Regions from separate parts of the Streptomyces sp. NRRL S-920 genome, predicted to be linked through region 1. Evidence: predicted binding sites of a transcription regulator. Region 1 holds the regulator's gene; the other holds the start of a gene.

What was found. Region 1 encodes HrcA, which represses chaperone genes, less so after heat shock. Its sites were predicted from a motif close to TTNGCACTCNGNNNNNCNGAGTGCNAA; they were not measured.
Region 2: a site for HrcA is predicted at 4,016-4,042, ahead of groL (chaperonin GroEL). Genes of this name have one in related genera too.

What each region holds. Positions count from the first base shown of each region.
Region 1 is NZ_JODF01000018.1:116,415-132,308, forward strand. Features, by position in the region: partial or broken gene IG54_RS37985 (HAMP domain-containing protein) at 1-2,724, opposite strand, end outside; gene IG54_RS0115870 (SpoIIE family protein phosphatase) at 2,960-4,876, shown strand; gene hemW (radical SAM family heme chaperone HemW) at 5,113-6,345, shown strand; gene IG54_RS0115880 (DUF3097 domain-containing protein) at 6,554-7,429, opposite strand; gene IG54_RS0115885 (MBL fold metallo-hydrolase) at 7,465-8,208, opposite strand; gene hrcA (heat-inducible transcriptional repressor HrcA) at 8,409-9,425, shown strand; gene dnaJ (molecular chaperone DnaJ) at 9,426-10,562, shown strand; gene IG54_RS0115900 (nitronate monooxygenase) at 10,848-11,921, shown strand; gene IG54_RS0115905 (16S rRNA (uracil(1498)-N(3))-methyltransferase) at 11,918-12,664, shown strand; gene IG54_RS0115910 (hypothetical protein) at 12,871-13,332, shown strand; gene IG54_RS0115915 (S41 family peptidase) at 13,415-15,894, shown strand, end outside.
Region 2 is NZ_JODF01000058.1:23,081-38,974, forward strand. Features, by position in the region: gene IG54_RS0130090 (alpha,alpha-trehalose-phosphate synthase (UDP-forming)) at 1-247, opposite strand, end outside; gene IG54_RS0130095 (glucosyl-3-phosphoglycerate synthase) at 300-1,244, opposite strand; SAM riboswitch class I at 1,399-1,527, shown strand; gene thrC (threonine synthase) at 1,545-2,840, shown strand; gene IG54_RS0130105 (ubiquitin-like small modifier protein 1) at 2,937-3,212, shown strand; gene IG54_RS0130110 (cold-shock protein) at 3,649-3,852, shown strand; gene groL (chaperonin GroEL) at 4,171-5,796, shown strand; gene IG54_RS0130120 (esterase/lipase family protein) at 5,891-7,165, opposite strand; gene IG54_RS0130125 (hypothetical protein) at 7,445-7,798, opposite strand; gene IG54_RS0130130 (glycosyltransferase) at 7,849-9,045, shown strand; gene IG54_RS0130135 (DUF397 domain-containing protein) at 9,048-9,380, opposite strand; gene IG54_RS0130140 (helix-turn-helix domain-containing protein) at 9,361-10,203, opposite strand; gene IG54_RS0130145 (hypothetical protein) at 10,321-10,533, shown strand; gene IG54_RS0130150 (hypothetical protein) at 10,530-10,754, shown strand; gene IG54_RS0130155 (hypothetical protein) at 11,001-11,201, shown strand; gene IG54_RS0130160 (hypothetical protein) at 11,254-11,988, shown strand; gene IG54_RS0130165 (DUF6895 family protein) at 11,985-12,914, shown strand; gene IG54_RS0130170 (serine hydrolase domain-containing protein) at 12,898-13,959, shown strand; gene IG54_RS0130175 (ABC transporter ATP-binding protein) at 13,937-14,689, opposite strand; gene IG54_RS0130180 (hypothetical protein) at 14,705-15,289, opposite strand; gene IG54_RS0130185 (hypothetical protein) at 15,286-15,894, opposite strand, start outside.

The DNA of each region.
Region 1 (15,894 bases):
CTCGATCTTCGACAGGTCCAGGATGTCGTTGATCAGCTGGAGGAGGTCGGAGCCCGAGCGGTGGATCGTCGTCGCGAACTGCACCTCCTGGTCGGAGAGGTGTCCGTCCGGGTTGTCGGAGAGCAGCCGGGCCAGGATCAGCAGGGAGTTGAGCGGCGTACGCAGCTCGTGCGACATGTTCGCCAGGAACTCCGACTTGTACTGGGAGCTGGTGGCGAGCAGCGCCGCCTTCTCCTCCAGTTCGGCGTTGGAGCGGCGCAGCTCGGCCTGCTGGCGCTGGAGTTCGTCCGAGCGCTCCTGGAGCTGGGTGGCCAGGCGCTGGGACTCGCCGAGGAGGGACTCCGTACGGGAGTTGGCGATGATGGTGTTGATCGCGACGCCGATGGTGTTCACGAACTGGTCGAAGAAGGCCAGGTGGACGTCGGAGAAGCGGGAGAACGTGGCCAGCTCGATCACGCCGAGCAGCTTGTCCTCGAAGAGGATCGGGATGATCACCACGGTGGCGGGGGCCGCGTCGCCGAGCCCCGAGTGGATCTTGATGTAGTCCGGCGGGACGTTCTCCACGAGGATGCGCTTCTTCTCCAGCGCCGCCTGGCGCACCAGCCCCTGCGCGGGCATCCCCCCGGTGTCGATCACCGAGTCCTGCGCCGCGCCGTACCCCGCGATGAAGGCGAGGCCCTTCGCCGTCACCTGGGTGGGCGCCGGGCTCTCCGCGGTGTCGGGGTCCGCCAGGAAGAAGGCGCCGTACTGGGCGTTCACCAGCGGGGTCAGCTCGCGCAGGATCAGATCGGCGACCTCCATCAGATCGCGGTGGCCCTGCATCAGGCCCGCGAGGCGGGCGAGGTTGGACTCCAGCCAGTCCTTGGCGCGGGTGGTCTCGCGGAGGTTGGAGACCATGAGGTTGATGTTGTCCTTGAGGTCCGTGACCTCGCCGCGCGTCTCGACGGTGATGGCACGGGTCATGTCGCCCTGGGCCACGGCGGAGGCGACCTCGGCGATCGCGCGGACCTGGGTGGTGAGGTTCAGCGCCAGCTCGTTCACGTTCGTCGTCAGGCGCTTCCAGGTGCCGTAGACCCCCTCGACCCGGGCCTGCCCGCCCAGCTGGCCCTCGGAGCCGACCTCCCGGGCCACGCGCGTGACCTCGGAGGAGAACGACGAGAGCGTGTCCACCATGGTGTTGATGGTGGTCTTCAGCTCCAGGATCTCGCCGCGCGCGTCCACGTCGATCTTCTTGGAGAGGTCGCCCTGGGCGACGGCGGTGGCGACCTGCGCGATGTTGCGGACCTGGCCCGTGAGGTTGTCCGCCATGTAGTTGACGTTGTCGGTGAGGTCCTTCCACACGCCCGAGACGCCCAGGACCTGCGCGCGGCCGCCGAGCCGCCCGTCCGTGCCGACCTCGCGGGCCACGCGCGTCACCTCGTCGGCGAAGGCGCGCAGCTGCTCCACCATCGTGTTGACGGTGTCCTTCAGCTCCAGGATCTCGCCGCGCGCGGTGACCGTGATCATCTTGGAGAGGTCGCCGTTGGCGACGGCGGTGGTGACCTGGGCGATGTTGCGGACCTGGGAGGTGAGGTTCGACGCCATGAAGTTGACGTTGTCGGTGAGGTCCTTCTGTTGATCGTCGACTTCAGCTCCAGGATCTCGCCCTTCGCCTCCACCGTGATCTTCTTGCCGAGGTCGCCCTGGGCGACGGCCGTCGACACGAGCGCGATGTTCCGCACCTGGGAGGTGAGGTTGTCGGCCATGAAGTTGACGTTGTCGGTGAGGTCCTTCCATACGCCGGACACGCCCCGCACCTGGGCCCGCCCGCCCAGATTGCCTTCCGTGCCGACCTCACGGGCGACGCGGGTGACCTCGTCGGCGAAGGCGGAGAGCTGGTCGACCATCGTGTTCACCGTCGACTTCAGCTCCAGGATCTCGCCCCGGGCGTCGACGGTGATCTTCTGGCTCAGGTCGCCGTTGGCGACGGCGGTGGTGACCTGGGCGATGTTGCGGACCTGGGAGGTGAGGTTCGACGCCATGAAGTTGACGTTGTCGGTGAGGTCCTTCGGCGGACAACTGCTCGACCATGGTGTTCACGGTCAGTTTCAGCTCCAGCAGCTCGCCGGTCGCCTCCACCGTCACCGTGCGCGTCAGGTCGCCCTGCGCCACCGCCGTGGTCACCAGGGCGATGTCCCGGACCTGGGCGGTCAGCCGGGACGCCATCGTGTTGACGGCCTCCGTCACATCACGCCAACTGCCCGAAAGGCCCCGCACCTTGGCGCGCCCGCCGAGCCGCCCCTCCGTTCCCACCTCGCGGGCGACGCGCGTGACCTCGCCGGTGAAGAGGGAGAGCTGGTCGACCATCGTATTGACGGCACGGCCCAGGCGGCGCAGATCGCCCCGCAGTTCACGGCTGCCGTCGTGCAGGTCGACGCGCTGGGTGAGGTCGCCGCCCGCCACCGCGTTGAGCACCCGCGTGGCGTTGGCGGCCGGGGCCACCAGGGAGTCGAGCAGGGAGTTGGCCTCCTGGATGCGGGCGGCCCATCTGCCCTGCCCCGGACTGGGGGTGAACCGTTCGTCCAGGCGGCCGTGCCGGATGATCTCCCGGCGGACGCGGATCAGTTCACCGTCGAAGTGGAGCGAGCGGTCGAGCATTTCGTTGAAGACCGCGTACAGCTCGGCGGTGACGCCCTCGCCGGCCGGCGCCACCTTCGTGAAGTCCCCGTCCCGCGCGGCGCGCATGGCGGCCAGCAAGGTGCGCAGATCGTGGTCGGTGGCCGGGGCGGGCCCGGCCGCCCCGGCGGAGGGCGGGGGTGGCGCCGGGGCCGGGATCCGGCCGGGTCCGAGCGCGGGCGTAGCACTGTTCTCACTCATAGCGGGCCCACTTCGGTGACTCGGCGCTTATGGGCGCGGTCAGTCTGTCACCCTGTCGGTGTCGCCTGAGGCGTATTCGCCCGAACTGCTCAGGAGCCGTACCGTGGGGTTCTTTCCCGTGCAAGGGGAGGCCGAATTCCGTGCCCCCGCCAAGGACCCGGGAGGCCCCGGGCCACCGGCGGTAGCGCGTACGTCGTTGCCCGGAAACCCCCAGGCGCCGGCCGACGCACGCCAGTTCGTGCGCGTGGCCCTCGCCGACTGGTCCGGTCTTGGCGTCCCCGTGGCGGCCGGTCTCACCGCCCGCGTCAGCGACGACGCCGTGCTGCTGGTCAGCGAGCTGGTCACCAACGCCGTCGTGCACGCGGGTACGGACGTCGAACTGCTGTGCCGCCTCGACGAGGCCGGGCCGGGCGAGGACACGGACGCCCTCGTCATCGAGGTCTCCGACCACCACCCCTCCCGCGCCGTGCGCGGCGAGCCGAAGCCGCTGCCCAGCGGCACCCCCGAGTACGGCCGGGGGCTGCAACTCGTCGCGACCCTCTCCGAGTCCTGGGGCATCACCTACCGCACGGGCACCAAGACCGTCTGGGCCCGGCTGCCCGTCGAGGGCGTCCGGGCCGGCCACGAGCCGGATCCGTACGCGAGCGAGCAGACGCTCCAGCGCGGGCTGTGTGCCGCCGAGATCCTCGCGCCGCTGCCCAAGCGGGTCACCCACGACATGGAGTGGGTCAACCGCGGCGCGCTCAGCTTCCTCGCGGAGGCGTCCGACCTGCTCGCCGGGCAGTTCGACGAGGACCTGGTGGCCGCCCTCGCCGGACAGCTGCTCGTGCCGCGGCTCGCCGACTGGTGCGCGGTCTGGCTCGACGACGCCTCCGAGGGCCCCTCCCGCACCGTCCCCGGCGCACCGGGCGCCCGGCTCGCCCGCGTCTGGCACACCAGCGAGCACCGCATGGAGGAGCTGCGCCGCGTCCTGGAGAAGGACCCGCCCCTACTGCCCGAAGCGCTGGGCTCGGGCGCCTGCCCCGTCCCCTGGCCCGGCGATACGTCGGCGGGCGGGACGTCCGGCACGGCACTCGCGTACCGCCTGACCGCGGGCGGCCGCACGCTCGGCACGCTGCTGATCGGCCGGGTCGGCCTTGTCCGCTTCCCCGACGAGGTCACCGGCCTCATCGAGGACTTCAGCCGCCGCGTCGCCCTCGCCGTCAGCACGGCCCGCCGCTACCAGCGCCAGGCCAACATCAGCCAGATCCTCCAGCGCGGGCTGCTGCCCAGCAAGGTCGCGCAGATCCCCGGCGTCCAGAGCGCTCTCGTGTACGAGCCGCGGGACAAGGGCGGGCCCGGCGGCGACTTCTACGACGTGTTCCAGGCGGGCGACGGGCGCTGGTGCTTCGCGCTCGGCGACGTCCAGGGCAAGGGGCCCGAGGCCGCCGTCGTCATCGGCCTCGCCCGGCCCTGGCTGCGGCTGCTCGCCCGCGAGGGCTACCAGGTCGCGGAGGTCCTCGACCGCCTCAACCAACTGCTCCTCGACGACGCGACCGAGGCGGCGGACGCGGCGGCCGCGGTCGTCGCCGTCGCGGGTGGCCGGGGCGTGCCGTCCGACGGGGCCACCTCCCGCTTCCTCTCCCTCCTCTACGGCGAGCTGATCCCGTACGAAGGGGGCGTGCGCTGCACCATCGCGTGCGCCGGGCATCCGCTGCCGCTGCTCCTGTCGCCGGAGGGTGAGGTGCGGGCGGCGGCGTCCCCGCAGATGCTGCTCGGGGTCGTCGACGACGAGACGTACACGAGCGAGAGCTTCGACCTGCGGACCGGCGACACGCTGCTGTGCGTCACGGACGGCGTGACCGAGCGGCGCGCGGGGCGTCTCCAGTTCGACGACGGCGAGGGCCTGGCACGCGCCTTCGCGGACTGCGCGGGGCTCGACGCGGGGCTCGTGGCGGAGCGGATCCGTCGGCTCGTACATGAGTTCTCGGAGCGGCCGCCGGATGACGATATGGCGTTGCTGGTGCTTCAGGCGGAGTAGTCGCTGGTGCTTTAGGCGGGCTGGTCGCTGGTGGTTCGGGCGGGCTGGTGGGGGGTGTTCCGTGCTGGGTCGGGTGGGGGTTGTTCCCTGCCGGCCAGGTAGCGCTTGTTCCGTGGCGGGCTGGGTGGGGCTTGTTCCGTGGCGGTTCGGGCGGGCTGGTTCCGTGGCGGCTCGGGTGGGGCGTGTCTCGTGCCGGGCTGGGTGGGGGGTGGCCCGTGGTGCGGGACAATCGACGTATGCCTTCCGCACTGCCCGATGGTGAGCCCATGCCCGAGGACGGCGCGCTGCCCGCGTCCGCCCTGGAGGGCGCGGCCTCCCGCCCCCTCGGCTTCTACCTGCACGTTCCGTACTGCGCCACGCGCTGCGGCTACTGCGACTTCAACACCTACACCGCGACCGAGCTGCGCGGCTCCGGCGGTGTGCTCGCCTCGCGCGACAACTACGCGGACACCCTCGTCGACGAGGTGCGCCTCGCCCGCAAGGTCCTCGGCGACGACCCGCGGCCCGTGCGGACCGTGTTCGTCGGGGGCGGTACGCCGACGCTGCTGGCCGCGGGCGATCTCGTACGCATGCTGGCGGCCGTCCGGGACGAGTTCGGGCTCGCGGACGACGCGGAGATCACGACCGAGGCGAACCCGGAGTCGGTCGACACGGCGTATCTGAGCGAGCTGCGCGAAGGAGGCTTCAACCGGGTCTCCTTCGGCATGCAGAGCGCGCGACAGCACGTGCTGAAGGTGCTCGAACGTACGCATACGCCGGGCCGGCCCGAGGCGTGCGTCGCCGAGGCGCGGGCGGCGGGCTTCGACCATGTCAACCTCGACCTGATCTACGGCACGCCGGGGGAGACGGACGAGGACTGGCGGGCCTCGCTGGACGCGGCGATCGGGGCCGGTCCCGACCACGTCAGCGCGTACGCCCTGATCGTGGAGGAGGGTACGCAGCTGGCGCGGCGGATCCGGCGCGGCGAGGTCCCGATGACGGACGACGACGTCCACGCGGACCGGTATCTGATCGCGGACGAGGTGCTGGGGGCCGCGGGCTTCGAGTGGTACGAGGTCTCCAACTGGGCCACCTCCGAGGCGGGCCGGTGCCTGCACAACGAGCTGTACTGGCGGGGCGCCGACTGGTGGGGGGCCGGGCCCGGGGCGCACAGCCACGCCGGGGGCGTGCGCTGGTGGAACGTGAAACACCCCGGGGCGTACGCGTCGGCCCTCGCGGCGGGGCGGTCGCCCGGGGCCGGGCGGGAGGTGCTGTCCGCGGAGGACCGCAGGGTCGAGCGGATCCTGCTGGAGCTGCGGCTGCGCGAGGGCTGCCCGCTTTCCCTCCTCAAGGAGGCGGGGCTCTCGGCTGCGCGCCGGGCGCTGGCGGAGGGGCTGCTGGAGCCCGGGCCCTACGAGGGCGGGCGTGCGGTGCTTACGTTGCGGGGGCGCTTGTTGGCGGACGGGGTGGTACGGGACCTGGTCGACTGATGCCGGCGGGGCGCCTGAGGCTGCGGCGCGGGGGCTGCGGCTTTAGCTCCGCGCCTCCACCGCCTCTGCCCGTCGGGGGCGCCCGGCGCTCGCTCTCCCACCCGCCCGCTCGGTCTCTGGGTGGGCTCTGCGGGAGTGGTTGATGCGGGGTAAACGGGCGGGTGGGAGACGTCGTGAAAGTGCCCCGAGGCCCAGGGGCCAGGTCCCGCTACGGGAGCGTGACGAAATCGATCAGTTCCTCGACGCGGCCGAGAAGCGCCGGCTCCAGGTCCTTGTAGCTGCGCACCGAGCCCAGGACCCGCTGCCACGCCGCCCCCGTGTTCGACGGCCAGCCCAGCGCCTCGCACACGCCCGTCTTCCAGTCCCGCCCCCTCGGCACCCTGGGCCACGCCTCGATGCCGACCGAGGACGGCTTCACCGCCTCCCACACGTCGATGTAGGGGTGGCCGACCACCAAGGCGTGCGCGCCGGTGACCTGGGCCGCGATGCGGGACTCCTTGGAGCCGGGGACCAGGTGGTCCACCAGGACGCCGAGGCGCGCGTCGGGGCCCGGGGAGAACTCCGCGACGATCGCGGGCAGGTCGTCGATGCCCTCCAGGTATTCGACGACCACGCCCTCGATGCGCAGGTCGTCACCCCATACTCTCTCGACCAACTCCGCGTCGTGGCGGCCCTCCACGTAGATGCGGCCGGCCCGGGCGACCCTGGCCCGCGCCCCGGGGACGGCCACCGAGCCGGACGCGGTGCGAGAAGGACGTACGGGGGAAGCCGGAGCCGTCGAGGGGCGCACGAGCGTGACCGTCCTGCCCTCCAGGAGGAAACCCCGAGGCTCCATCGGGAAGACCCGGTGCTTGCCGAAGCGGTCCTCCAGCGTCACCGTCGGGCCCTGCGCCGTCTTCTCGCAGCGGATCACCGCCCCGCAGAAACCCGTGCTCAGCTCCTCCACCACGAGGCCGGCCTCCGCCGCCACCTCCGGTACGGGCTTCGGCTTCTTCCACGGCGGCGTGAGATCAGCGGAGTACATACGGCGCTGCGGGCCCAAAGGGCCCTCGGCGGGGTGGCGGCGGGAGACGGGTGGGCGCATTCCGCCGACGATAGGAAGAAGGCGCGGACCGCCCGCTACGACACGCCGAAACGAGCCGCCAGTGTGGCGCGTTGCGCACGGACAAAAGCCGCGTCCACCACCGCGCCGTGCCCCGGCACGTACCGCGCGTCCTCCCCGCCCAGGCCGAGGAGCCGGTCCAGCGCCGCCGGCCACTGCGAGGGCACCGCGTCCGGACCGGCCTGCGGTTGACCCGACTCCTCGACCAGGTCGCCGCAGAAGACGATCTCCCGCCCGCCGTCGCCGCCGGGCACCAGGACCACCAGGTCGTGGCCCGTATGGCCGGGGCCCACGTTCGCGAGGAGGACCTGCACGCCGCCGCCGAGGTCGAGCGTCCACTCGCCGGACACCAGGTGGCGCGGGTGGATGAGGAGGTCCGCCGCCTCCGCCGCGGCCCGGGGGTCCGCGCCGTGCCGCACCGCGTCCGCCCGCAGCTCGTCGGCGCCCCTGGCGAACACCGTGTCGATGCCCACCGCGCCGTACACCTCCACCCCCGCGAAGGCCGCGGCCCCGAGGACGTGGTCGAAGTGCGGGTGCGTCAACGCGAGATGTGTCACGCGGCGGCCCCCGCCGAGGATCTCCCCGGCCCGCGTCCGCAGCGCCGCGCCCTCCGCCAGGCTCGACCCCGCCTCGATCATCAGAGCGGCGTCGTCGCCGACGACGAGCCCCGCCGTGCAGTCCCACACCGGCAGGCGGCACCGGCCCACCCGCGGCGCGAGCCGTTCCCAGCCCGCGGCTTCCCATGCCGGTTCCACATCCATACGGTGACGCTAGCCGCTGCGGTGCGCCTCGGCACGGCCGGTCGGGCGGGCCCGGACGGCTCGATGGGGTTCGGTGGCGTCCGGCCTTGCCGGGGCCGTACCCGACGGCCGTACACTGACCTTTTGACAGGCTGGCACTCACCCGCGTTGAGTGCCAGGCAGGGGACCACCGCGACGGATGACGGCTGGAGGTGTGCGCGATGCTCAGTGAACGCAGGCTCGAAGTGCTGCGCGCCATCGTCCACGACTATGTCGGGACGGAGGAGCCGGTCGGCTCCAAGGCGCTCACCGAGCGGCACAGTCTCGGCGTCTCCCCGGCCACGGTGCGCAACGACATGGCGGCGCTGGAGGAGGAGGGGTTCATCGCCCAGCCCCACACCAGCGCCGGGCGCATCCCGACGGACAAGGGCTACCGCCTCTTCGTCGACAAGCTCGCGGGCGTCAAGCCGATGACCGCGCCCGAGCGCCGCGCCATCCAGAACTTCCTCGACGGCGCCGTCGACCTCGACGACGTGGTGGGGCGCACGGTCCGGCTGCTCGCGCAGCTGACCCGGCAGGTCGCCGTCGTGCAGTACCCGTCGCTCACGCGGTCGACGGTGCGGCACGTGGAACTGCTCTCGCTCGCTCCGGCCCGGCTGATGCTCGTACTGATCACGGACACGGGCCGGGTCGAGCAGCGCATGATCGACTGTCCGGCGCCCTTCGGTGAGACGTCGCTCGCGGACCTGCGGGCGCGGCTCAACAGCAGGGTCGCGGGCCGCCGCTTCGCGGACGTGCCGCAGCTGGTGCAGGACCTGCCCGAGAGCTTCGAGACCGAGGACCGCGGTACGGTCGCGACGGTCCTCTCCACCCTCCTCGAAACACTCGTCGAGGAGACCGAGGAGCGGCTGATGATCGGCGGGACCGCCAATCTCACCCGCTTCGGACATGACTTTCCCCTCACGATCCGGCCCGTTCTCGAAGCCCTTGAGGAGCAGGTCGTGCTCCTCAAGTTGCTTGGTGAGGTGCAGGATTCGGGCATGGCCGTACGGATCGGTCATGAGAACGCCCATGAGGGCCTCAGCTCCACCTCCGTGGTCTCGGTCGGCTACGGTTCGGGGAGCGAGGCAGTCGCGAAACTAGGCGTGGTCGGACCGACCCGCATGGACTATCCGGGAACGATGGGAGCAGTACGCGCAGTGGCACGTTACGTCGGACAGATCCTGGCGGAGTCGTAAGTGGCCACGGACTACTACGCCGTACTCGGCGTGCGCCGCGACGCTTCCCAGGACGAGATCAAGAAGGCCTTCCGGAGGCTGGCGCGTGAGCTTCACCCGGATGTGAATCCGGACCCGAAGACTCAGGAGCGCTTCAAGGAGATCAACGCCGCGTACGAGGTGTTGTCGGACCCGCAGAAGAAGCAGGTCTACGACCTCGGCGGCGACCCCCTGTCCCAGGCGGGCGGCGGAGGCGCGGGCGGCTTCGGCGCCGGTGGCTTCGGCAACTTCTCCGACATCATGGACGCGTTCTTCGGGACGGCGTCGCAGCGCGGACCGCGCTCGCGCACGCGTCGCGGACAGGACGCCATGATCCGGCTGGAGATCGACCTCGACGAGGCCGCCTTCGGGACCACCAAGGACATCCAGGTCGACACCGCCGTGGTGTGTACGACCTGTAGCGGTGAGGGTGCCGCGCCGGGCACGTCCGCTCAGACGTGTGACATGTGCCGCGGCCGCGGTGAGGTGTCGCAGGTCACGCGGTCCTTCCTCGGCCAGGTCATGACCTCGCGGCCGTGCCCGCAGTGCCAGGGGTTCGGCACGGTCGTGCCGACGCCGTGCCCGGAGTGCGCCGGTGACGGCCGCGTCCGCTCGCGCCGGACGCTGACGGTGAAGATCCCCGCCGGTGTGGACAACGGCACGCGGATCCAGCTCGCGGGCGAGGGCGAGGTCGGGCCCGGTGGCGGGCCCGCCGGTGACCTCTACGTCGAGATCCACGAGCTGCCGCACGACGTCTTCCAGCGGCGCGGCGACGACCTGCACTGCACGGTCACCATCCCGATGACGGCGGCGGCGCTCGGCACGAAGGTGCCGCTGAAGACGCTCGACGGCATGGAGGAGGTCGACATCCGCCCCGGCACCCAGTCCGGGCAGTCGATCCCGCTGCACGGGCGTGGCATCACGCATCTGCGGGGCGGTGGGCGCGGTGACCTCATCGTGCACGTCGAGGTGCTCACGCCGACGAAGCTCGATCCCGAGCAGGAGCGGGTGCTGCGGGAGCTTGCGCAGCTGCGGGGCGAGGAGCGGCCTACGGGGCAGTTTCAGCCGGGGCAGCAGGGGCTTTTCTCTCGGCTGAAGGATGCGTTTAACGGGCGGTAGCGCCTTGGGCGGTGTCGCTCTGCCCCCGGTGGCGGGATTCTTCCCGTGCCGGGGGCGCTTTGTTGGCCTTCTGCGGGGGCGTTGTGGTTGCTCGCGCAGTTCCCCGCGCCCCTTACGGGGCTGCTCGCGCCCCGCGGCGGAGCCGCTTGTGTCACAGCCCCGCGCCCCTTACGGGGCCTCCCGTGCGCCCCTTGCGGGGCTTCCCCTGCGGCCCTTACGGGCTTCCCCCGTGCCCCTTGTGGGGGGTGGTTCGGTTGGGGGGTGGGGGCGTGGCACGATGCCGTTATGTCCTCCGTGTTGACCGAGCTGTGTCGCCTTCCGATCGTGCAGGCCCCCATGGCGGGCGGTGCCTCCTGTCCGCAGTTGGTCGCGGCCGTTTCCGAGGCCGGTGGGCTGGGGTTCCTCGCCGCCGGGTACAAGACCGCCGACGGGATGTACCAGGAGGTCAAGCAGGTGCGGGGCCTGACCTCGCGGCCCTTCGGCGTCAATCTCTTCATGCCGCAGCCCGAGTACGCGGACGCCGCGGCCGTCGAGGTGTACCGCAGCCAGCTCGCCGGTGAGGCCACCTGGTACGAGACGCAGCTCGGCGACCCGGACAGCGGGCGCGACGACGGGTACGACGCCAAGCTCGCGATCCTGCTCGACGACCCGGTGCCGGTCGTCTCCTTCACCTTCGGCTGCCCGACCCGCGACGTCCTCGACTCGTTCGCGCGCGTCGGCACCGTCACCGTCGTCACCGTCACCACGCCCGAGGAGGCCCAGGCCGCCCAGTGGGCCGGTGCCGACGCCGTCTGCGTGCAGGGCATAGAGGCGGGCGGGCACCAGGGCACCCACAAGGACAACCCCGAGGCCGACGGCGCCGGGATCGGGCTGCTCTCCCTCATCACGCAGGTCCGCGAGACCGCGCAGATTCCCATCGTCGCCACGGGCGGCCTGATGCGCGGCGCGCAGATCGCCGCGGTGCTCGCGGCCGGCGCGGACGCCGCTCAGCTCGGCACGGCGTTCCTGGTCACCCCGGAGTCGGGCGCCAACCACCTGCACAAGCAGGCCATGACCAATCCGATGTTCCTGCGGACCGAGCTGACCCGGGCGTTCTCCGGGCGGCCCGCGCGCGGCCTCGTCAACCGCTTCATGCGCGAGCACGGCCCGTACGCGCCCGCCGCCTACCCCCAGGTGCACCACCTCACCAGCGGCCTGCGCAAGGCCGCCGCGAAGGCCGGTGACGCGCAGGGCATGGCGCTCTGGGCCGGGCAGGGCCACCGGCTCGCCAGGGAACTGCCCGCCGGACAGCTCGTGGAGGTCCTCGCGGCCGAACTGGCCGAGGCCCAGGGCGCGTCGACGCGGGACGGTGCGGCGTGACCGCCCCCGTGTTTGTCGTCGAGCGGTTCGACGCGCATGTGCGCGGCGGCGGACGGTACGTACTCGATGGGCCCGAGGGGCGGCACGCCGTCTCCGTGAAGCGGCTGCGCGCCGGTGAGGACGTCGTCCTGACCGACGGCGCCGGACGGTGGGCGCAGTGCGTGGTCCTGGAGACGGAGGGCAAGGACCGGCTCGTGGTGACGATGGGCTCCGTGGCCGAGGAGCCCGAGGCGCAGCCGCGGATCACCGTCGTCCAGGCGCTGCCCAAGGGCGACCGCGGTGAACTCGCCGTCGAGACCATGACGGAGACCGGCGTCGACGCGGTCGTGCCGTGGACCGCGTCGCGCTGCATCACGCAGTGGAAGGGCGAGCGCGGCCTCAAGGCGCTGGCCAAGTGGCGGGCCACCGCGCGCGAGGCGGGCAAGCAGTCGCGCCGCGTGCGCTTCCCGGAGGTGGCGGACGCGGCGTCCACCAAGCAGGTCGCCGCCCTCCTCGCGGACGCCGACTTCGCGGCCGTCCTGCACGAGGAGGGCAGCGAGCCGCTGGCCACCGCGGAACTGCCGGCGAGCGGGCGGATCGTTCTCGTCGTCGGGCCCGAAGGGGGCGTCTCCCCGGACGAGTTGGCGGCCTTCGCCGAGGCGGGCGCCAAGCCGTACCGCCTCGGGCGCAGCGTGCTGCGTACGTCGACCGCAGGGACCGCGGCGACCGCGCTGCTCCTCGGACGCACCGGCCGCTGGTCCTGACACCCGCCCGGCGGGCGCGGGTCGACAGATGGCCGCAAGCGGTCTACCGCACCGGCGCACGGGGTGGCACCCTGCCGCCTATGGGGGCATTGAGGCGGTTACAGCAGCGGAACGTATGGAAACGGCGAAGGCCCATCCTGGGCGCCGTCGGGCTCGTCGGCGCCGCCGCGCTGGGGGCCGGCGCGTGTGAGCCCGTAGGCGGGGGGTTGAACACCTCCGCGGTCGCGCTCACCGTCGACGAGATGGGCACAAAGGCGCTGGAGCGACAGCGTCTCGACGTGGCGTGGCTCAGCTGCACGGCCCGCTACCAGGACCGGGTGACGCCCAAGAGCGGCGCTCCGACGCCCGAGTCCGTCGTCGAGGTGGACTGCCAGGGCGAGTCCGAGGGCGGCAAGGACATCACCATCACGGGCAAGGTGCGCGCCGTCGTCGACGGCAAGTGCGTACGCGGCAACCTCACCGCCAAGGTCGAGGGCAAGGAGTGGTTCCAGGTCGACGTCCTCGGCAACTGCGGGGCGGACGACGGCGACGGCGACGGCAAGCCCTCCCCGCCGTCCGGTTCCCCGCCGCCCTCCCACGACGAGCCGGAGCCCGGCCCCACCACCACCGTCACGGTGACCGTCACCCCGCCGCCGCCCGCGACCTGCGACTGCGCCCCGGGGAAGTGACCGGCGGGCACCGGCGGGCGGCCGGGGACGAAGTGATCCAAACCGCTGCCGGGCCGCCCGCTGCCTGCCTAGGCTGGGTGGTGTGACTCAGACTGCGTACCTCCGGTATCCGCACATCCACGGCGAGTTGACCGCCTTCACGGCTGAGGACGACGTCTGGGTCGCCCCCCTCGACGGGGGCCGCGCCTGGCGGGTGAGCGCCGACAACATGCCCGTGAACCACCCCCGCTTCTCCCCGGACGGCACGACCGTCGCCTGGACGTCCACCCGCGACGGGGCACCCGAGGTGCACATCGCGCCCGTCGACGGCGGCCCCGCCAAGAGGCTGACGTACTGGGGCACATGGAAGACGGGCGTGCGCGGCTGGACCCCGGACGGGCAGGTCCTCGCCGTCAGCGCGGCGGGCCAGGCCTCCCTGCGCCGCAGCTGGGCGCGGGCCGTGCCGCTGGACGGCGGCCCCGCGGCCACCCTGCCCTACGGCCTGGTCGGCGACGCCGCGCACGGCCCCGACGGGCAGGTCCTGCTGCTCTCCGCCCCCATGGGCCGCGAGGCCGCCTGGTGGAAGCGGTACCGCGGCGGCACCGCGGGCAAGCTGTGGATCCGCGAGGCGGCGGACGCCGAATTCGTACGCCTGCACGCGGACCTCGACGGGAACATCGAGTACCCGCTGTGGGTGGGGGACCGCATCGCCTTCCTCTCCGACCACGAAGACGTCGGCGCCCTGTACTCCTCGCTGCCCGACGGCTCCGACCTGCGCCGCCACACGCCCATCGACGATTTCTACGCCCGGCACGCCGCCACCGACGGCACCCGCGTGATCTATACGAGCGCCGGTCGGCTCTGGCTCCTCAACGACCTGTCCGGCGCCGAGCCGCGCCGCCTCGACATCCGCCTCGGCGGCCAGCGCGCCGACCTCCAGCCGCACCCCGTGTCCGCCGCCCGCTGGTTCGGGGCCGCCGCGCCCGACCACACCGGCCGCGGCAGCGCCGTATCCGTGCGCGGCTCCGTGCACTGGATCACCCACCGCGAGGGGCCCGCCCGCGCGCTCGCCGCCACGCCGGGGGTGCGCGCCCGGCTGCCCCGCACCTTCCGCGTGGCCGGTGAGGAGCACGTGGTGTGGGTGACCGACGCCGAGGGCGACGAGGCGCTGGAATTCGCCCCCGCCACCGGCCCCGCGCCCGGCGCGACCCCCCGCAGGCTCGCCGCGGGACAGCTCGGCCGGGTCCTCTCGCTCGCCATGTCACCGGACGGCGGCCGCGCCGCCGTCGCCTCGCACGACGGGCGCGTCCTGCTCGTCGAGCGGGAGAGCGGCGAGGTCCGCGAGGTCGACCGCAGCGCGGACGGCGAGGTCACCGGGCTCGTCTTCTCACCCGACTCCGCCTGGCTCGCCTGGTCCCACCCCGGCCCGCGCCCGCTGCGCCAGCTCAGACTCGCCAACACCGCCGACCTGTCGGTGTCCGAGGCGACCCCATTGCGCTTCCGTGACTACGCGCCCGCGTTCACCCTCGACGGCAAGCACCTCGCGTTCCTGTCGGCCCGCGCCTTCGACCCGGTCTACGACGAGCACGTGTTCGATCTCGCCTTCGTCGGGGGCTCACGGCCCTACCTGATCACCCTCGCCGCGGCCACCCCCTCCCCCTTCGGGCCGCAGCGGCACGGCAGGCCCTTCGAGGGGCAGGACAGCCCCGGCGCCGAGACACCCGACAGCGAGGGCGCGCCCGTCACCCGCATCGACTTCGACGGGCTCGCCGACCGCATCGTCCCCTTCCCCGTCGAGGCCGCCCGCTACACCACGCTGCGCGCCGCCAAGGACGGCCTGCTCTGGCTGCGCCACCCGGTGCGCGGCGTGCTCGGCGCCTCCCGGGCCACCCCCGCCGACCCGGAGCCGCACAGCGAGCTGGAGCGCTACGACCTCGCCCAGCGCCACGTGGAGGAACTGGCCGCCGACGCCGACCACTTCGCGGTGAGCGGCGACGGCAAGCGGGTCCTGCTGTGGACGGACGGCAAGCTGAAGGTGGTGCCCAGCGACCGGCGGGCCTCCGGCGACGAGGACAGCGAGTCGAACATCACCGTCGACCTCTCCCGGATCCGCCACACCGTCGACCCGGCCGCCGAGTGGCGCCAGATGTACGAGGAGGCGGGCCGCCTCATGCGGGACAACTTCTGGCGGCCCGACATGGGCGGCGTCGACTGGGACGCCGTACTGGAGCGCTACCGCCCGGTGCTCGACCGCGTCGCCACCCACGACGACCTCGTCGACCTGCTCTGGGAGGTCCAGGGCGAACTGGGCACCTCGCACGCGTACGTCACCCCCGGCGGGGGCGGCGGCTCCGTCCACCGCCAGGGCCTCCTCGGCGCCGACCTCTCGCGCGGCGCCGACGGCCAGTGGCGCATCGACCACATCCTCCCCTCGGAGACCTCCGACCCCGCCGCGCAGTCGCCGCTCGCGGCCCCCGGCGTCGCGGTCCGCCCGGGGGACGCGGTGATCGAGGTCAACGGCCGGCCCGTCGACCCCGTCACGGGCCCCGGGCCGCTCCTCGTCGGCACCGCGGGCAAGCCCGT
Region 2 (15,894 bases), on a different contig from region 1:
GCATCCGCACGCCCGGCTCGCCGACGCCGCGCCGCACCGCCTCCCGGTCGCCCTCGCCGAGCGCCGCGCACACCCACAGGGCGGCGGGGTCGTCGGGGGAGTCACCGATGGCGCTCAGCCCGGAGACGAGACCGCCGCCGCCGCGCCTGGCGGTCAGCTCCCCGTCCTTCCCCACGGAGTACGAGACGGGGCCGCGGTTGGACGCGACGAGTACCTGCGCTGCTGCTGTTCGGGGCTCGGACACCATGTGGCAAAACGTAGCCCGTCCCGGGGCCGGGCAAACGTACGACCGGGGCCGGTCACGCCACGCGTCGGTGCGCGTACTCCGCGATACCCGTCATCGGCGGCCGCTCCTCCGTGTCCACCGCGTACGTCCGCGGCACGAAGCCCCGCTCCCCCCGCTCGAACTGCGTCAGCTCCGGGCGTACGAGGTGTCCGCGCGCGAGCCGCACCTGAGCCGTCCGGTAGATCGCCGCCGCCATCCGCCCGAGCGCCTGCCCGTCCTGGTGGCGGTGCTTGCGCACGCCGACGTCCACCTGCGCCAGCGCGTCCAGGCCGGCCGTGTGCAGCGCGTCGACGAGCAGGCCCAGCTCCACGCCGTACCCGACGGGGAACGGCAGCCGCTCCAGGAGGGACCTGCGGGCCGCGTACTCGCCGCCCAGCGGCTGGACGAACCCGGCGAGCAGCGGCCAGTGCATGTTCAACAGCGGGCGCGCCATCAGCTCGGTGACCCGGCCGCCCTGGCCGGTGGCCTCGCCGAGCGGACGGTCGTACATCGCCTTCACGAAGGCCACGTCGGGATCGGTCAGGAGCGGGCCCACGATCCCCGAGACGAAGTCCGCGGAGAACTCCCTCAGGTCCGCGTCGACGAACGCGACGATGTCACCGCTCGTCACCAGCAGCGAGCGCCACAGCACCTCGCCCTTGCCGGGCAGCGGCGCGATGCGCGGCAGGATCTCGTCCCGGTGCACCACCTTGGCGCCCGCCTCCCGGGCCACCTCGGCCGTCCGGTCCGAGGAACCGGAGTCGATCACCACCAGCTCGTCGACCAGCGAGACCTTCTCGACCAGCTCGCGGCGGATCTCGGCGACGATCGCGCCGACCGTCTCCTGCTCGTCCAGCGCGGGCAGCACGACGCTCACCGACGCGCCGGACGCGCGCTTGGCCGCGGCCAGCCGGTCCAGCGGGCGGTCGGCGACCGACCAGGAACGCCTGCTCAGCCAGCGCTCGGCCTCTTCCAGCACGGTCGGAGTCCTCCCGTATGTGATCCATCTCGCGGTTCGGACGACTATCTCAAGGGTCCGGGGCTTCGGTTACAGTCTTGAACAACGCCGGTGACCATCGCATGTCGGGGTCACCGCCGCGTGAGATCAACAACTGAAACCCACAATCGAATACCGCTCATCCAGAGGGGCAGAGGGATACGGCCCGTTGAAGCCCCGGCAACCCTCCCGCCGACCGCGAGGTCACGGTGGGGAAGGTGCCAATTCCGTCTCGCGGCGAGATGCGCCGCGGGGAAGATGAGGAGAAAGGGCCTCGCCTCCATGGCTGTGCAGACCGTCGCCACCGAAAGCACCACCTCTTCCGTAGACCTCGGTCCCGCCTCAGGACTCTCCTGCCGGGAATGCGGCACCAAGTTCCCGCTCGGCCCGATCTTCGCCTGCGCCGAGTGTTTCGGACCCCTCGAAGTCGCGTACGACCTTCCCCTCGGCGACCCGGAAGCCCTGCGCAAGCGGATCGAGGCGGGCCCCGCCAACATCTGGCGCTACGCCCCGCTCCTGCCCGTCCCCGCCGACGTCGCCGACAAGCCGAACCTGAACCCCGGCTGGACCCAGCTCGTCAAGGCCGACAACCTCGCGCGTGAACTCGGCGTCGAACAGGGCAAGTTGTTCGTCAAGGACGACTCCGGAAACCCCACGCACTCCTTCAAGGACCGCGTCGTCGCGCAGGCGCTCGAAGCGGCCAGGGCCTTCGGCTTCACCACCCTCTCCTGCTCCTCCACCGGCAACCTCGCGGGCGCCGTCGGCGCCGCCGCCGCCCGCGCCGGCTTCAGGTCCTGCGTGTTCATCCCGCACGACCTGGAGCAGGGCAAGGTCGTCATGGCCGCGGTCTACGGCGGTGAACTCGTCGGCATCGAGGGCAACTACGACGACGTGAACCGCTTCTGCTCCGAGCTGATCGGCGACCCGCTGGGCGAGGGCTGGGGCTTCGTCAACGTCAATCTTCGGCCGTACTACGGCGAGGGTTCCAAGACCCTCGCGTACGAGATCTGCGAGCAGCTGGGGTGGGAGCTGCCGGATCAGCTCGTCATCCCGATCGCCTCGGGCTCACAGCTCACGAAGATCGACAAGGGTCTGAAGGAGCTGATCGCGCTCGGCCTCGTGGCCGATAAGCCCTACAAGATCTTCGGCGCCCAGGCGGAAGGCTGCTCGCCGGTGTCGGCCGCCTTCAAGGCCGGTCACGACGTCGTGCGCCCGCAGAAGCCGAACACCATCGCGAAGTCGCTCGCGATCGGTAATCCCGCGGACGGGCCGTACGTGCTCGACATCGCGCGGCGCACGGGCGGGGCCGTGGAGGACGTGAACGACGAGCAGGTCGTCGACGCGATCAAGCTCCTCGCGCGGACCGAGGGCATCTTCGCGGAGACCGCGGGCGGTGTGACGGTGGGCGTCACCAAGAAGCTCGTCGAGGCGGGGCTGCTCGATCCGTCCCTCACCACGGTCGTGCTCAACACCGGGGACGGTCTGAAGACGCTGGACGCTGTCGCTGAGACGTCGCAGGCCACCGCGACCATCAAGCCGAGCCTTGAGGCGTTCCGCTCCGCGGGGCTCGCCAACTGAGGTTGTTGCTTCCCTGCGGGACGGCTGTGGCTGGTCGCGCAGTTCCCCGCGCCCCTGACGGGGCGCCCCCATCCCCGTATTTCTGAGGTGAACCCCATGAGCGTGAACGTTCGTATCCCCACCATCCTGCGCACCTACACCGGCGGCAAGGCCGAGGTCGCCGCCGAGGGGAGCACCCTCGGTGAGGTCATCGCCGATCTGGAGAAGAACCACACCGGCATCGCCGCCCGCGTCCTGGACGACCAGGGCAAGCTGCGGCGCTTCGTCAACGTGTACGTGAACGACGACGACGTCCGCTTCGAGCAGGGCCTGGAGACGGCCACCCCGGACGGCGCCGGCGTCTCGATCATTCCGGCGGTCGCCGGCGGATGATCTACCGGCGGATGATCTATTTCCGCAACTTTCCTGCGTAACCAGAATTGCCCCCTCCGGAAGACAAACGGAGGGGGCAATTCTGGATGGTTGAGCGCGGTACAGTTGGGAAAGGCGCTTCTCCGTTTGTGCCGAGCGCATATACGAACTCGGCCCCGGTTCGACAAGAAGCAGCCAAAGCGAGCCACCCTTTTGAGCCGCATGTGCCATTTGTCGGGCCCGACTTGCCCCGGCTTCTGGCGAATTCTCCGCATATTCCCGTTCGCGGCTGCTCAGAATTCTCGTCCGATTGACCTGTTGCAGAGGGCAGTTGGACAGATACATTCAGCGGCGGTCGACGCGTTCCGGCGCACACCCCCAACCAGTGGGGGGTGAGGTCTGACCCGGGTCCGCGAAGTGCGGGTCTGTGCAAGGGCCAGTAATAGGGGAGTTAGGCATGGCTCAGGGCACCGTCAAGTGGTTCAACGCGGAGAAGGGGTACGGCTTCATCGCGGTCGACGGTGGTGCGGATGTTTTCGTCCACTACAGCGCGATCCAGATGGACGGTTACCGCACCCTTGAAGAAGGTCAGCGAGTCGAGTTCGAGATCTCGCAGGGCCAGAAGGGTCCGCAGGCGGACATGGTCAAGCTCGCCGTCTAGCTCGGCGCGACCGACCACCGAAGCAAGCATCGCGAGGGGCTCGTATCCCATGGGGGTACGGGCCCCTCGTGTGCGCCCGCGCGCCCGCGGGTAGGACCGGAGCGCCCGGCGGGATCCGGGAGAGGCGCTTGCACTCGCAGGGGTCGAGTGCTAATCATTGGGCTTAGCACTCTCCCAGTGAGAGTGACAGAACTTGGATCGGGCCGGTGAGGTCCGCAGGCCGAGTGGGGCAAGGAACCACAAGGTTTGCAGGCCGTCCGTCGCGGGCACTGACGTCGATCCGGAGCATGCCACCCCTGTCCGGGAGGACCACTTCACATGGCCAAGATCATCGCGTTCGACGAGGAGGCACGGCGCGGCCTCGAGCGCGGCATGAACCAGCTCGCCGACGCCGTCAAGGTGACCCTGGGCCCCAAGGGTCGCAACGTCGTCCTCGAGAAGAAGTGGGGCGCCCCCACGATCACCAACGATGGTGTGTCCATCGCCAAGGAGATCGAGCTCGAGGACCCGTACGAGAAGATCGGCGCCGAGCTGGTCAAGGAGGTCGCGAAGAAGACGGACGACGTCGCCGGTGACGGCACGACGACCGCGACCGTCCTGGCCCAGGCCCTGGTGCGCGAGGGTCTGCGCAACGTGGCCGCCGGTGCCAACCCGATGGCCCTCAAGCGCGGCATCGAGAAGGCCGTCGAGGCTGTCTCCGGTGCCCTCCTTGAGCAGGCGAAGGATGTCGAGACCAAGGAGCAGATCGCTTCGACGGCCTCCATCTCCGCCGCCGACACTCAGATCGGCGAGCTGATCGCCGAGGCCATGGACAAGGTCGGCAAGGAAGGCGTCATCACCGTCGAGGAGTCCCAGACCTTCGGTCTGGAGCTGGAGCTCACCGAGGGTATGCGCTTCGACAAGGGCTACATCTCGGCGTACTTCGCCACCGACATGGAGCGTATGGAGGCGTCGCTCGACGACCCGTACATCCTGATCGTCAACTCCAAGATCTCCAACGTGAAGGACCTCCTTCCGCTGCTGGAGAAGGTCATGCAGTCGGGCAAGCCGCTGCTGATCATCGCGGAGGACGTCGAGGGCGAGGCGCTGTCCACGCTCGTCGTCAACAAGATCCGTGGCACCTTCAAGTCCGTCGCCGTCAAGGCCCCGGGCTTCGGTGACCGCCGCAAGGCCATGCTCGGCGACATCGCCATCCTCACCGGTGGCACCGTCATCTCCGAGGAGGTCGGCCTCAAGCTGGAGAACGCCGGTCTCGACCTGCTCGGCCGCGCCCGCAAGGTCGTCATCACCAAGGACGAGACGACCATCGTCGACGGCGCCGGTGACAGCGACCAGGTCCAGGGCCGCGTCAACCAGATCCGCGCCGAGATCGAGAACAGCGACTCGGACTACGACCGCGAGAAGCTCCAGGAGCGCCTGGCGAAGCTCGCGGGCGGCGTGGCCGTCATCAAGGCCGGTGCCGCGACCGAGGTCGAGCTGAAGGAGCGCAAGCACCGCATCGAGGACGCCGTTCGCAACGCGAAGGCGGCCGTCGAGGAGGGCATCGTCGCCGGTGGTGGCGTGGCCCTCATCCAGGCCTCCGCCGTCTTCGAGAAGCTTGAGCTGGAAGGCGACGAGGCCACGGGTGCCGCCGCTGTGAAGCTGGCCCTGGAGGCCCCGCTGAAGCAGATCGCGGTCAACGCCGGCCTCGAGGGCGGTGTCGTCGTCGAGAAGGTGCGCAACCTGACCGTCGGCCACGGCCTGAACGCCGCGACGGGTGAATACGTCGACATGATCGCCGAGGGCATCCTCGACCCGGCGAAGGTCACGCGCTCCGCCCTTCAGAACGCCGCGTCCATCGCCGCGCTGTTCCTCACCACCGAGGCCGTCATCGCCGACAAGCCGGAGAAGGCGGGCGCTGCCCCGGCCGGCGGCGGCATGCCGGGCGGTGACATGGACTTCTGATCGACCTCTGGTTGATCACTGTCCTGACGTACCGAGGGCGGCACTCCTTCTCCGGAAGGGGTGCCGCCCTCGGGCGTTTTCCGGCGCGCTCCGGCTACGGCAGCCGGTCCATGATCCAGGCGCAGAGTTCCTCGGTGACCAGGGTGTGGCCCTCGTTCTTCGAGGCGCAGCGGAACTCGTCCAGTTCGCTCAGTTCGTCCTCGGCGGCCGTGATCGGTTCGTACAGCTTCTCGTGGGTGTCGATGTCGCGCAGGGCGATCGCGCTGACGGTCGGGACGAAGCAGTGGGCGCGGACGTCGGCCTGGGAGCCGAGTCCGATGAGTGCGGGGATCTTGTTCAGCTCGTCGGCGAGGATGCCGAAGCCCTCCAGGGTGCCGCCGGGGGCGCCGTCGATCTCGGGGATCCCCGAGGTGCGGATGCGGGGCTTGCGCAGGGTCACGACCCGCAGCTGGGCGACGAGTTGGTCCTCGCCGACGGACTGGGTGTGCAGGTGGGTGCCGGTGATGGCGAGGCCCTTGCCGTGGAAGGCCTTCTCGCCCGGCCGGACGCCGTTGCTCTGCCCGATGCGTACGCCGTTGGCCACGCCGATCTTCTTGGGCCGCTTCGGCCAGCCGCCGACGCGCTCCAGCTCGGCGAGGAACGTGCCGCGCTCCTTGTCCGTCTCGGGGCTGTCGTCCCACTCGGTGATGTGCTGCCACAGCAGCTGGCGGGCGGCCGGGCTGTTGATCTGCTCCGAGAAGGCCGCGTTGAGGCGCCGGATGTAGTGCGCGAACGACTGGAGGGCGAGCGGGATCCAGGCGCCGCGGTGCGGACTGTCGTAGGAGAAGTACAGGGCGGTCTGGTGGTCGTTGTCCGGGCCGCCGTCGTGTTCCATTTTGGCGAGCGCGTAGCGGGTGACGAGGCCGCCCATGCTGAAGCCGCCGACGGTCAGCGGGTGGTCGCCGTCGCGCCGCGCGATGGCCTCGCGGATGGCGGCCCGCGCGACCTTGGCGTTGTCGAGGATGGACGCGCCGCGATCGTCGAAGCCGAGCAGGACGACGTCGTAGCCGCGGCGGCGCAGTTCGCCGACGAACGGGTACGGGCCGCGCTCCAGGATCTCCCAGGAGTAGTCGAGGTCGCTCGGACCCGAGGCGAACCCGTCGCCGAGGATGACGGGCCGGGTCAGCCCGCGCGCCCGGTCGGCGAGGTACACCCAGGCCCGCCCCTCGGGCAGCGCCCACTCGTCGTCCGGCTCGGGCGCGGCGGCGGGCGCCTCCCGGGCCTGCCGCGGCCCCGGGGCGAGGATGACGCGGGCGGCGGCTCCGAAGGCCTCGGAGATACGCCGGGCGTCGGCTTCGGTGAGGGCGTCGGGGTGGTTGGGGTCGGTCATGGAGGGTCCCCTCGGGTCGGTCCACCGGTGCTGGTGCCGTTCGGCGCCATCTTGGGTACGTGCGTCGGCTGCCGACAGTCGGCCGGGGCCCTTTCGGACAGGGCGGGTTCGGCCGTTTACGGGTGGGGCGGGAGGGGGCTCGCGGCGCCGGCCAGGCACGGCTCGTCGGCGGCGGCCGGCGCGAGGGGGACGCCCCGGCGGCGCGTCGGCCAACTCGGGGTGCGGGGCGGGGCCTCGGGGCGCGGGGAAGGGGCGGAAGTCTGTCGCGAAGCCATGCGTCTAGAGCGTGGTCACGTCGGCCTGGAACAAGGGCATGCCCATCAGGGTGCGGATGCGGCTGGTGGAGTAGATGTGGGTGCCCGTGTGCAGGGCGCGCAGGAAGCCGAGGATGTCGTGAGGCCCGTACGTCTCCTCGGAGTCCGCGACGCGCAGGGGAAGCTCCCAGACCGTGCACTCGTCGGGGATGGCGTCGCAGGGGCCCGTGACGACACGGATGACGGCGAGGGCGGGCGGCGCGGGCAGGACGCCCTTGATGAACTGGTCGCCGCCCAGGGGCTGGTGGAGGTGCTGGCGCAGCAGTCGGGTGATGGCCGCCTGCTGCTGCGCGATGTCTTGATGCGGGGAGGTTGGCACAATCCCCCACTAAAGCCGGTATCGGTGCCAGCGCAAGTGGGGGTTGTGGGATGCGTGTCGTGTTGTCGACGTACGGGTCGCGGGGGAGTGTCGAACCGATAGCCGTGCTTGCGGCGCGGTTGCGGGAGAGGGGGGCCGAGGTCCGCGTCTGCGCGCCGCCCGACGGGGAGTTCGCGGGGCGGCTGCGGGAGGTCGGGGTGGAGGCCGTGCCGGTCGGGCGGCCGGTGAGCCCGTTGGTGGCGTCGGTGGCGCCCGGGTCCGCGGCGGGCCTCGCGGAGCGTGTGGCCGAGTTGATGGATGCCCAGTTCGAGACGGTCGGTGCCGTCGCCGAGGGGTGTGACGTGCTGGTGGCCACCGGGCCGCTGCCGGTCACCGCCGGGGCGCGGTCCGTCGCCGAGAAGCTCGGTATTCGTTACGTACACGCGAGCCATCAGCCCGTCGTCCTGCCCTCGCCGCACCGCCGTCCGCCCGCGCGGCGCGGACAGCCGCTGCCGCCGGGCGTGACCGACAACCAGGCGCTGTGGGACCGGGACGCCGAGATCGCCGACACGATGTTCGGCGAAATGCTCAACTCCCGGCGGGATGCGGCTGGTCTGCCCCCGGTGACCGGCGTCCGCGACTACGCCTTCAGCGAGCAGCCCTGGCTGGCCACGGATCCCGTTCTGTCCCCATGGCGGCCGACGGGCCTGGACGTGGTGCAGACCGGCGCCTGGGTGAGGGCCGACGAACGGCCGCTCCCTGATGATCTGGTGGGGTTCCTGGAGGACGGGGCTCCGCCCGTGTACGTCGGCTTCGGCAGTACGCCGCTGAGTGATCCGAAGGCCGTCTCCCGCGCCGCGATCGACGCGGTTCGCGCGCAGGGGCGGCGGGTCGTCCTGTCGCGGGGCTGGGGCGGGCTGGCCCCCGTCGACGGCGTCGGGGACTGTTTCGTCGTCGGCGAGGTCAATCAGCGGGAGCTGTTCCGCCGGGTGGCCGCCGTCGTGCACCACGGCAGCGCGGGCACGACGACGGTCGCCGCCTTGGCCGGGGTGCCTCAGGTGGTGGTCCCCCAGGGCGCGGACCAGCCGTACTGGGCCGACCGGGTGGCCGACCTCGGCATCGGCGCGGCGTCCCCGGCCTTCGACTCCCTGTCGGTCGCGCTGGGGGCCGCCCTGTCCGCCGGGACGCGTTCCCGGGCGACCGCCGTCGCCGGCACGGTGCGTGCCGACGGGGCGGCGGTCGCCGCGGGGAGGCTTCTCGCGGGGTGAGTTCAGCCGCGCTTGACGTCCGCGATGAACGCGGACCAGCTTGCGGCGCGGAATACGAGGGGTTGGCCCTCGGGGTCCTTGGAGTCACGGACGGGCACGATCTCGGGGTGCCCGTCAGCAACCTCTAGGCAGTTGCCGCCCTCGCCTCCACTGTGGGTGGACTTGCGCCAGGTCTCGGCGACTTCCAGGCAGTCGCCGCCGCTGCCTCCGCTGTAGCTGGACTTGCGCCAGGTGGCGACCTCCAGGCAGTCGCCGCCTTGTCCGCCGCTGTAGCTGGACTTGTGCCAAGTAGCGGTGCTCAGGTCGTACTCGTACTCACGGATGCTGTTCTCCATGCTCGTAATCCTGCGCCACCGATTCGATCAGGGCCAGGGAATCTTTCGGGGAGAGTGCGGCTGCCTGGAGGAGGTTGAACATCATGGTGTGGTGGGTGACGGTGGCTGGGTCGTCGATGAGCTTCCCCATGCTCGGTCCCTCGACGAAGCAGAGAGGGGGCGCATCCTCGAACTCCATCAGTTTCAAGTGGCCCTCCATCGCCGCGTGTGCGCCCGCGCTGAATGGCAGTACCTGCACGATGATGCGGCGCTTGCGCGCAAGGGCGGACACGTGGCGCAGGGCCTCCGCCATTACCGCGCCGCCGCCGACGGCCCGCTGGAGCGCGGCCTCGTCAACCACCACCCAGAACAACGGCGTTGTTGGGTCATCAAGTAGATGCGCCCGTTCGAGCCGAGCCGCCACCAGGCCATCGATCGTCTCGTCCGTCGCCGTCGGGTGATACGCGCGGAACACCTCCTCCGCGTACGCCTTCGTCTGGAGCAAGCCCGGGATCAGCAGGGTGGCGTACTGCCTGATGGCCGTCGCGACGGCCTCCGCCTCCGCCGCCTCCGCGAAGTGATCCGGGTACTTCGACTTGCTGACCGCCTCGCAGTTGCGCTCGAAGAAGCCATCCGTGCCGAAGACCGCGTCGAAATGCTTCGCGTACTCCAGATGCATCCGCCGCGTCCCCGCCTCCAACTGGCCGATGAACGAACCGCTCACGAAGATCGGCGCCCCCAGCGCCTCCTGGCTGAGGCCCGCCTGTTCGCGGGCGTGGCGCAGTTCGCAGCCGAGGAGCGCTCGGGGGTTCGAGGAGGGGTCGAGGTCTTTGGGTCGGGCCATGAGGCAACTCCTCCATTGGACACGGGGGGTTGTTGGGACGCCAATGCTTCTCAGGCTACTGACATCCGGCCACTCTGTGTGAGGTAACGACAACACTCGGTGTGAAAGGCGAAGCACATGGCGCTCACGGCGGAGGAACGAATGCGGGCGGCGGAGGAGGCCGTACGGCAGTTGAGGGCGGTCCTCAAAGAGGTCGGCGTCACGTTGCCGTCGCTGCGGATGGACCCGATGAGCGCCGCCGACGAGGGCGCGCTGCCCCTGGTGGAGCTGGGGCGCTGCAACCTCGACACCGCGCTGCGGCTGGTGGCGGTCCTGGAGGGGGCGCGATGAACGACGACCCGAGCGTGCCGGAGACGGGGACGTACGCCTTGGACCATCGGGACGGCAGTGTGGGTGAGGTCATGGGATGCGAGGGAGGCCTCGTACAACTCAGGCCGATCGGCGGCGGCCGCGAGTGGGACTGTCCACCGGCGTCGGTGGGCGAGGCGCCGTCGGGGGAGGTGCTGCGGGCGAAGGTGCGGCAGGTCAACTGGGAAGGGCGCCTGCCGTGAACCGGCGGGGAAAACGGTGCCTGCCGTGAACCGGCGCACTCGCCTGGCACGTTTGCCGGGCACATGTCACCTTTTCGGGCGAAGAAGGGCTGGCGGACAGGTGAGGCACGGGGCGGCGGGCAAACCCTGGTGAGACCGGCCGCAGTTCGGCGCCGGTCCTCAACGCCGTCCCACTCCGTCCGCAAGGTGAGGCGTCAGGCCTGCGACGGATGTGGCACCGGCCCCCCACAACAGGAGGCGGCACACATGTCCACCCAACTCCTCACTCCCCAAACCATTCCGGCGGCCACAGCGGCCGAGACGACCACCGTCGCGGCCCTGATGGCCGAGACCGAGGCGCCTTTCAGCGCGGCGCCGGTCTACGCACCGGCGACGAACACGATCGTCGTCCTCCTCGTGAGCCCGCCCGGTGAGCCGAAGGAACCGCGCGAGAAGCGCGGGAAGTAGACAGCCCCTTGATGCACAGAGTCGTCCGGCCGCGCCACAGGGGAGGGTGATCGTGCCACACCAGGACACCGCGCTCAGGGAGGACTACGCCCGCGCGGCCGATGACCTGGCCGGGCGTCTGCACCGCTGTCTGGAGACCCCGGACAGCGGTGCGGCGCTCGCCGACTACGTACGAGGGGCCCCCGACAGACGGACGGCCCTGGCCGCCGTACGCGTACTGGGCCCGGACGTCCTGGCGCCCGCGCTGTTCGGTTCGCGGCGCATCGACCCGGCCGATCGTGAGGTGATCGCCACGGCGCTCGCCCATTACCCGCTCGACGCCGGGGGCACGGCCGAGACCACGAGTCTCGACCGTGTGACCACCAGTCTCCTGCACCGGGTGGAGGGAGCCGTCAGCGGAGACGGCGTGGCTGTCGACGACGGTGTGGACGTCGACGCCTTCCTCCGGCCGGAGGAGCACTGGCGGCCCTGGGCCCAGCACATGGCACAAGTGGCCTCCTGCGCGCTGCCCGGCGTGTGCGGGCCCCTCGTCGACCAGGCCCGGACGCGGGCCGCGGACCTGGGTCGCGGTGTCGCCCGCGCGATGCTCCGGCGCGACTACCGCACGGCCGCCCGTCTGGTCCGCTGGACGGCGCTCGCCGATAACGGCGCCGCCGTCGAGCAGTTGAACGTCGAGGCGGTGCTGCGGCACCTGGAACTGTGCGGCTCCGTGGACGCGCGCCTGTCGCTCGACGTCAGGATCGCGCGTCTGCTGAGGACGCGGACGCGGCGGGAGGGGACACGATGACGGACGAACTCCCGGTGGGGACCGACGTGGTCGGCCGGGTCACCGGACGGGCCCTGGGCTGGCTGCACCGCAACCGCCCTTACGGAGCCTTCCCTTCCCCGGAAACGGCCGACATGGCCGACCCGGACGGCTACTACAAGTCGCTGGGCGAGACCGCCCTGGCCGCCGGCCTCCTCCTGCGTGAGGGCAGCGTTGCCCCGCCCGGTGACGAGCAAGCGGCGCGCGAGTTGCTGGACTTCGCCTGGACGCAATTGCGGCAGGGGGATCTGCTCTACGAGCGGCAGCTGCGGCATCCGCTGATGGCCGACCCGCTGGAGCTGTACACGCACTTCACCCGGGGCGGCCACCGGCACGAGCGGCTCGACGCCCTCCTCGAACACCTGTCAGGCCTCCGCACCCATCAAGGTGTCGAGCTGGTGCCGAACCGGCGGCTTGCGATCGTCAACGCCCTTCGTATCGCAGGCTTCGGAGGAAGCGCTGATTGGCCGGGTCTGCTGGCGGCGACATGGCTGGGCAGGCTCCCCGAGCCGTGGGCCATCGACTGGATGACCGCCTACTGCATGACCCACACCGTCTTCCACGTCACCGACTGGGGCGGACTGCCCCATGCCCTTCCCGCTGACGTGGTCGCCTACCTGGAGTGCTGGCTACCGGTGTGGATCGACATCTGGGCCGAGATCGAGGAATGGGACCTCGTCGTGGAACTCCTCATCGTCGACGCCTGTCTGCCCCGCCCCGGCCACCACCTCGACGTCTGGCAGCGGCTGGCGACCGTCCAGCACGCCGACGGTCTTGTGCCCCGTGACGGGAAGCCGGTCAGCGACGAACCGGAGCAGGCGTTCCGGGACCACCAGCACACCGGGGTCGTGACCGTCGTGGCCGGCACCCTCGCGCAGGCCCGCAGCGGCGATGTGTCCCCCCGCTGAGTCCGCGTCCGAGCCCGAGCCCGCCTCGCTGACCGAGCGCCTTCGCCTGGTCGCCCGGTCGGCCGGCCCCGACGCGGGCGTCGCCGTCGCCGCGTACACCGGTGGAGACTCTCTCACGGTGTGCCAGGGATTCACGGACCGGACGAGGACCCAGCCGGTCGGTGAGGCGACACGCTTCGAAGTCGGTTCGGTGACCAAGACGTTCACCGTGCTGCTGCTCGCCGAGATGGCGGGCCGTGGCGCCGTCCGGCTCGGCGAGCCGCTCAGCCGCTGCGTGCCCGCGTGGGCCCTCCCGCGCGGCCCGCACGGGGCGGCCATCACCCTGGAGCACCTGGCCACCCACACCGCCGGACTGCCCAGGCTGCCACCCGGCCTGCTGCCCGCCGGGGCACGGTCCTGGTACAGCAATCCCTACGCGCACTACACACCCGACCGGCTGCTCGACTCCCTGGCCCGCAGCCGCGTCCGCCACCGGCCGGGCACCCGTGTCGGGTACTCCAACTTCGGCATGGGCCTCCTCGGCCACCTCCTTGCCGAACGGGCGAGCACCGACTACGCGAGCGCGCTCCAGACGCACGTACTGCGACCGCTGCACCTGGCCGACACGGGCTGCGACGGGCTCGCCCAAGCCACCGGCCACCTGCGCGGGCGGCCCCGCCCACCCTGGTCCATCCCCGCCCTGCCGGGCGCGGGCGCCCTCCGCTCCAGCGCCCGCGACCTGCTCACCTGCCTCCGGTACCTGGCCGAGCCCACCCGGCTGCCCGACGGTTCACTGCGTGAGGCGATGACGGAGGTACTGCGACTTCGCGCGCTGTCCGCCGACGGGCCGCGGCTCCCGCTCGCCTGGAACAGGCGCGGCCTGCCGGGCCGCGACCTCTACTTCCACGCGGGCGGCACAAGAGGCTTCACCGCCTTCACCGGATTCACCCCCCACCCGGAGACGGCCGTCGTCGCCCTGACAAACACGAACCCCACCTTGCGCGGCACCTTCATCCAACAGGCGTATCTGCTGCTTCGGGGGCTCAGTGGGCCGGGGGGGCCGTGAACTCAGAGGAAATGGCGGTGTAGGCCGCTTCGGCCTGTCGTCCCGCAGGAGTTTGAGTTGGGGCATGGGCGAGGAAGTCCCGGGTGGTCCCGTTGAAGGTGATGCGGCCGTCGGTGAGGACAGTGACGTGGTCGGCTTCTTCGGCGAGGTCGGCGACGTCATGGGTGGACATCAGCACCTGTACTTCGTCGGTGGCGAGGCGGAGGATCAGGTCGCGGAAGACGCGGCGCTGGGCGGGGTCCATTCCGGCGGTAGGTTCGTCGAGGAGCAGAATGCGGGCGTCGTGGACGAGGGCGGAGGCCACGCCGATACGCCGCAGCTGACCGCCGGATAGCTGTTTGGTCTTCATGTCGGCGCGATCCTTCATCTGTACCCGGTCCAGGGCGGTGGCCGCTGCTTCCCAGGCGGATGCGCGGTTCATGCCTTTGAGCCAGCCCGTGTAGGCGACTTGTTCGCGTGCGGTGAGGCCTGTCATCGCGGTGATGGTCTGGGGCATCCAGGCGACCTTGGTGCGGTACTCCCGGGTCGTCGAAGACAGGCGGCCTAGGCGTACAGCGCCGGTGGTGGGCTGGTTGGCGCCGGCGGCGAGCTTCAACAGCGTGGATTTGCCGGCGCCGTTGGGGCCGAGTAGGACGGTGAAGCCGTGCGGGGTGGTGTAGGTGAGCTGGTCGAGGATTCGGGGTTTGTTGCGGCCGTAGGCGTAGGACACTGCCTGGAGTTCAACGGGCATGGCGGGGACGGCCTTTCATATGGTGCGACGGGTGAGGGCCTGCGCGATGAGGCCGCCGAGGAAGACGGCCAGGCAGACGAGGAGAGCGGGGATGTTGGGCGGGGAGTGCAGCGTCACGGCCCACGGCCAGGGGCGGTGGTAGTCGGAGTAACCGAGGAACATGATGGCGAACACCCATCCGGCCGGCGCCACGGTGACCGCCTTGGGATGCACGGCTTCGGCGAGCAGCATGAGGCCGGTGAGGAAAGCGGTGTTGCGCCCGATCGTGGTCGCCTCGTCGGAACCCGCAGCGGCGCCGATGGCCACTCCGGCCACCGCCACGGCCGACACGCATGTCAGGACCGCTCCTATGTCGAGGCGGCGCAGGTTGCGGGTGGCCAACACTTCGGCCTCGTCCAGACGCTGATTGAGGCAGTGGGCGAGGGTGGAGGTGACCAGGAGGGGGGTGAGCTGCATGAGGAACACCTGGTTGGCACTGGCGCTCAGCATGCCGGGCAGCTCGATGGCCTGGTCGTGTGCGAGAGCGACGAGGAGGATGCATGCGGCGGTGCCGGGCACAAGCACGGGGCGCAGGCGGCGGGCCTTGATCCACCAGATCACGACTTGGCCCCCTGGTCGGCGAGGCGGCAGGCCTTGGCCTGCTCTCTGTGGAACCAGGCGGTCTGCTGCCGGGCGGGGAGCTCCAGGGCGTCGCGGGCGCGTTGCATGACCTTGTCCAGGACCTGGCGGGGGTTCTCAAATACCCCGCCGTACTCCCCCTTGCGCCATGCCAGATAGGGCCGGTCCGCGTCGATGACGACGGCGGCCCACAGCATGGCCGCGTCATGGTTGACGACGTAGTCAGCCGAAGGCGCGGACTCGTAGGAGGCGGGGAAGGTGCACGGAAAAGTGACGCTGCTACGCAGGACGGCATACCGGATGGCTGTCATGCCGCCTCCCGCCTGCCCGGCCTGCCGGGAGAGCGGGAGCCACCAAGTGGTGTTCGACGAGGCTTTGCGGTCCCGGCCGTTGAGGAGGCTGTCGGACACGGTGGCGGGCAGGGTCACGTTGACTCCTGCGGCACGGAGCTTCGACGTCGACGTCACGATCTGCCGGCGTACCTGGTCGAGTTTCTCCACCGCGCCGCCGGTCTCGGCCATGCACACCCTTGGCGCTGTGCCGGTGCAGCGCGCTGTGGCGTGATGGGAGGTCACGGGGCCGTCCGC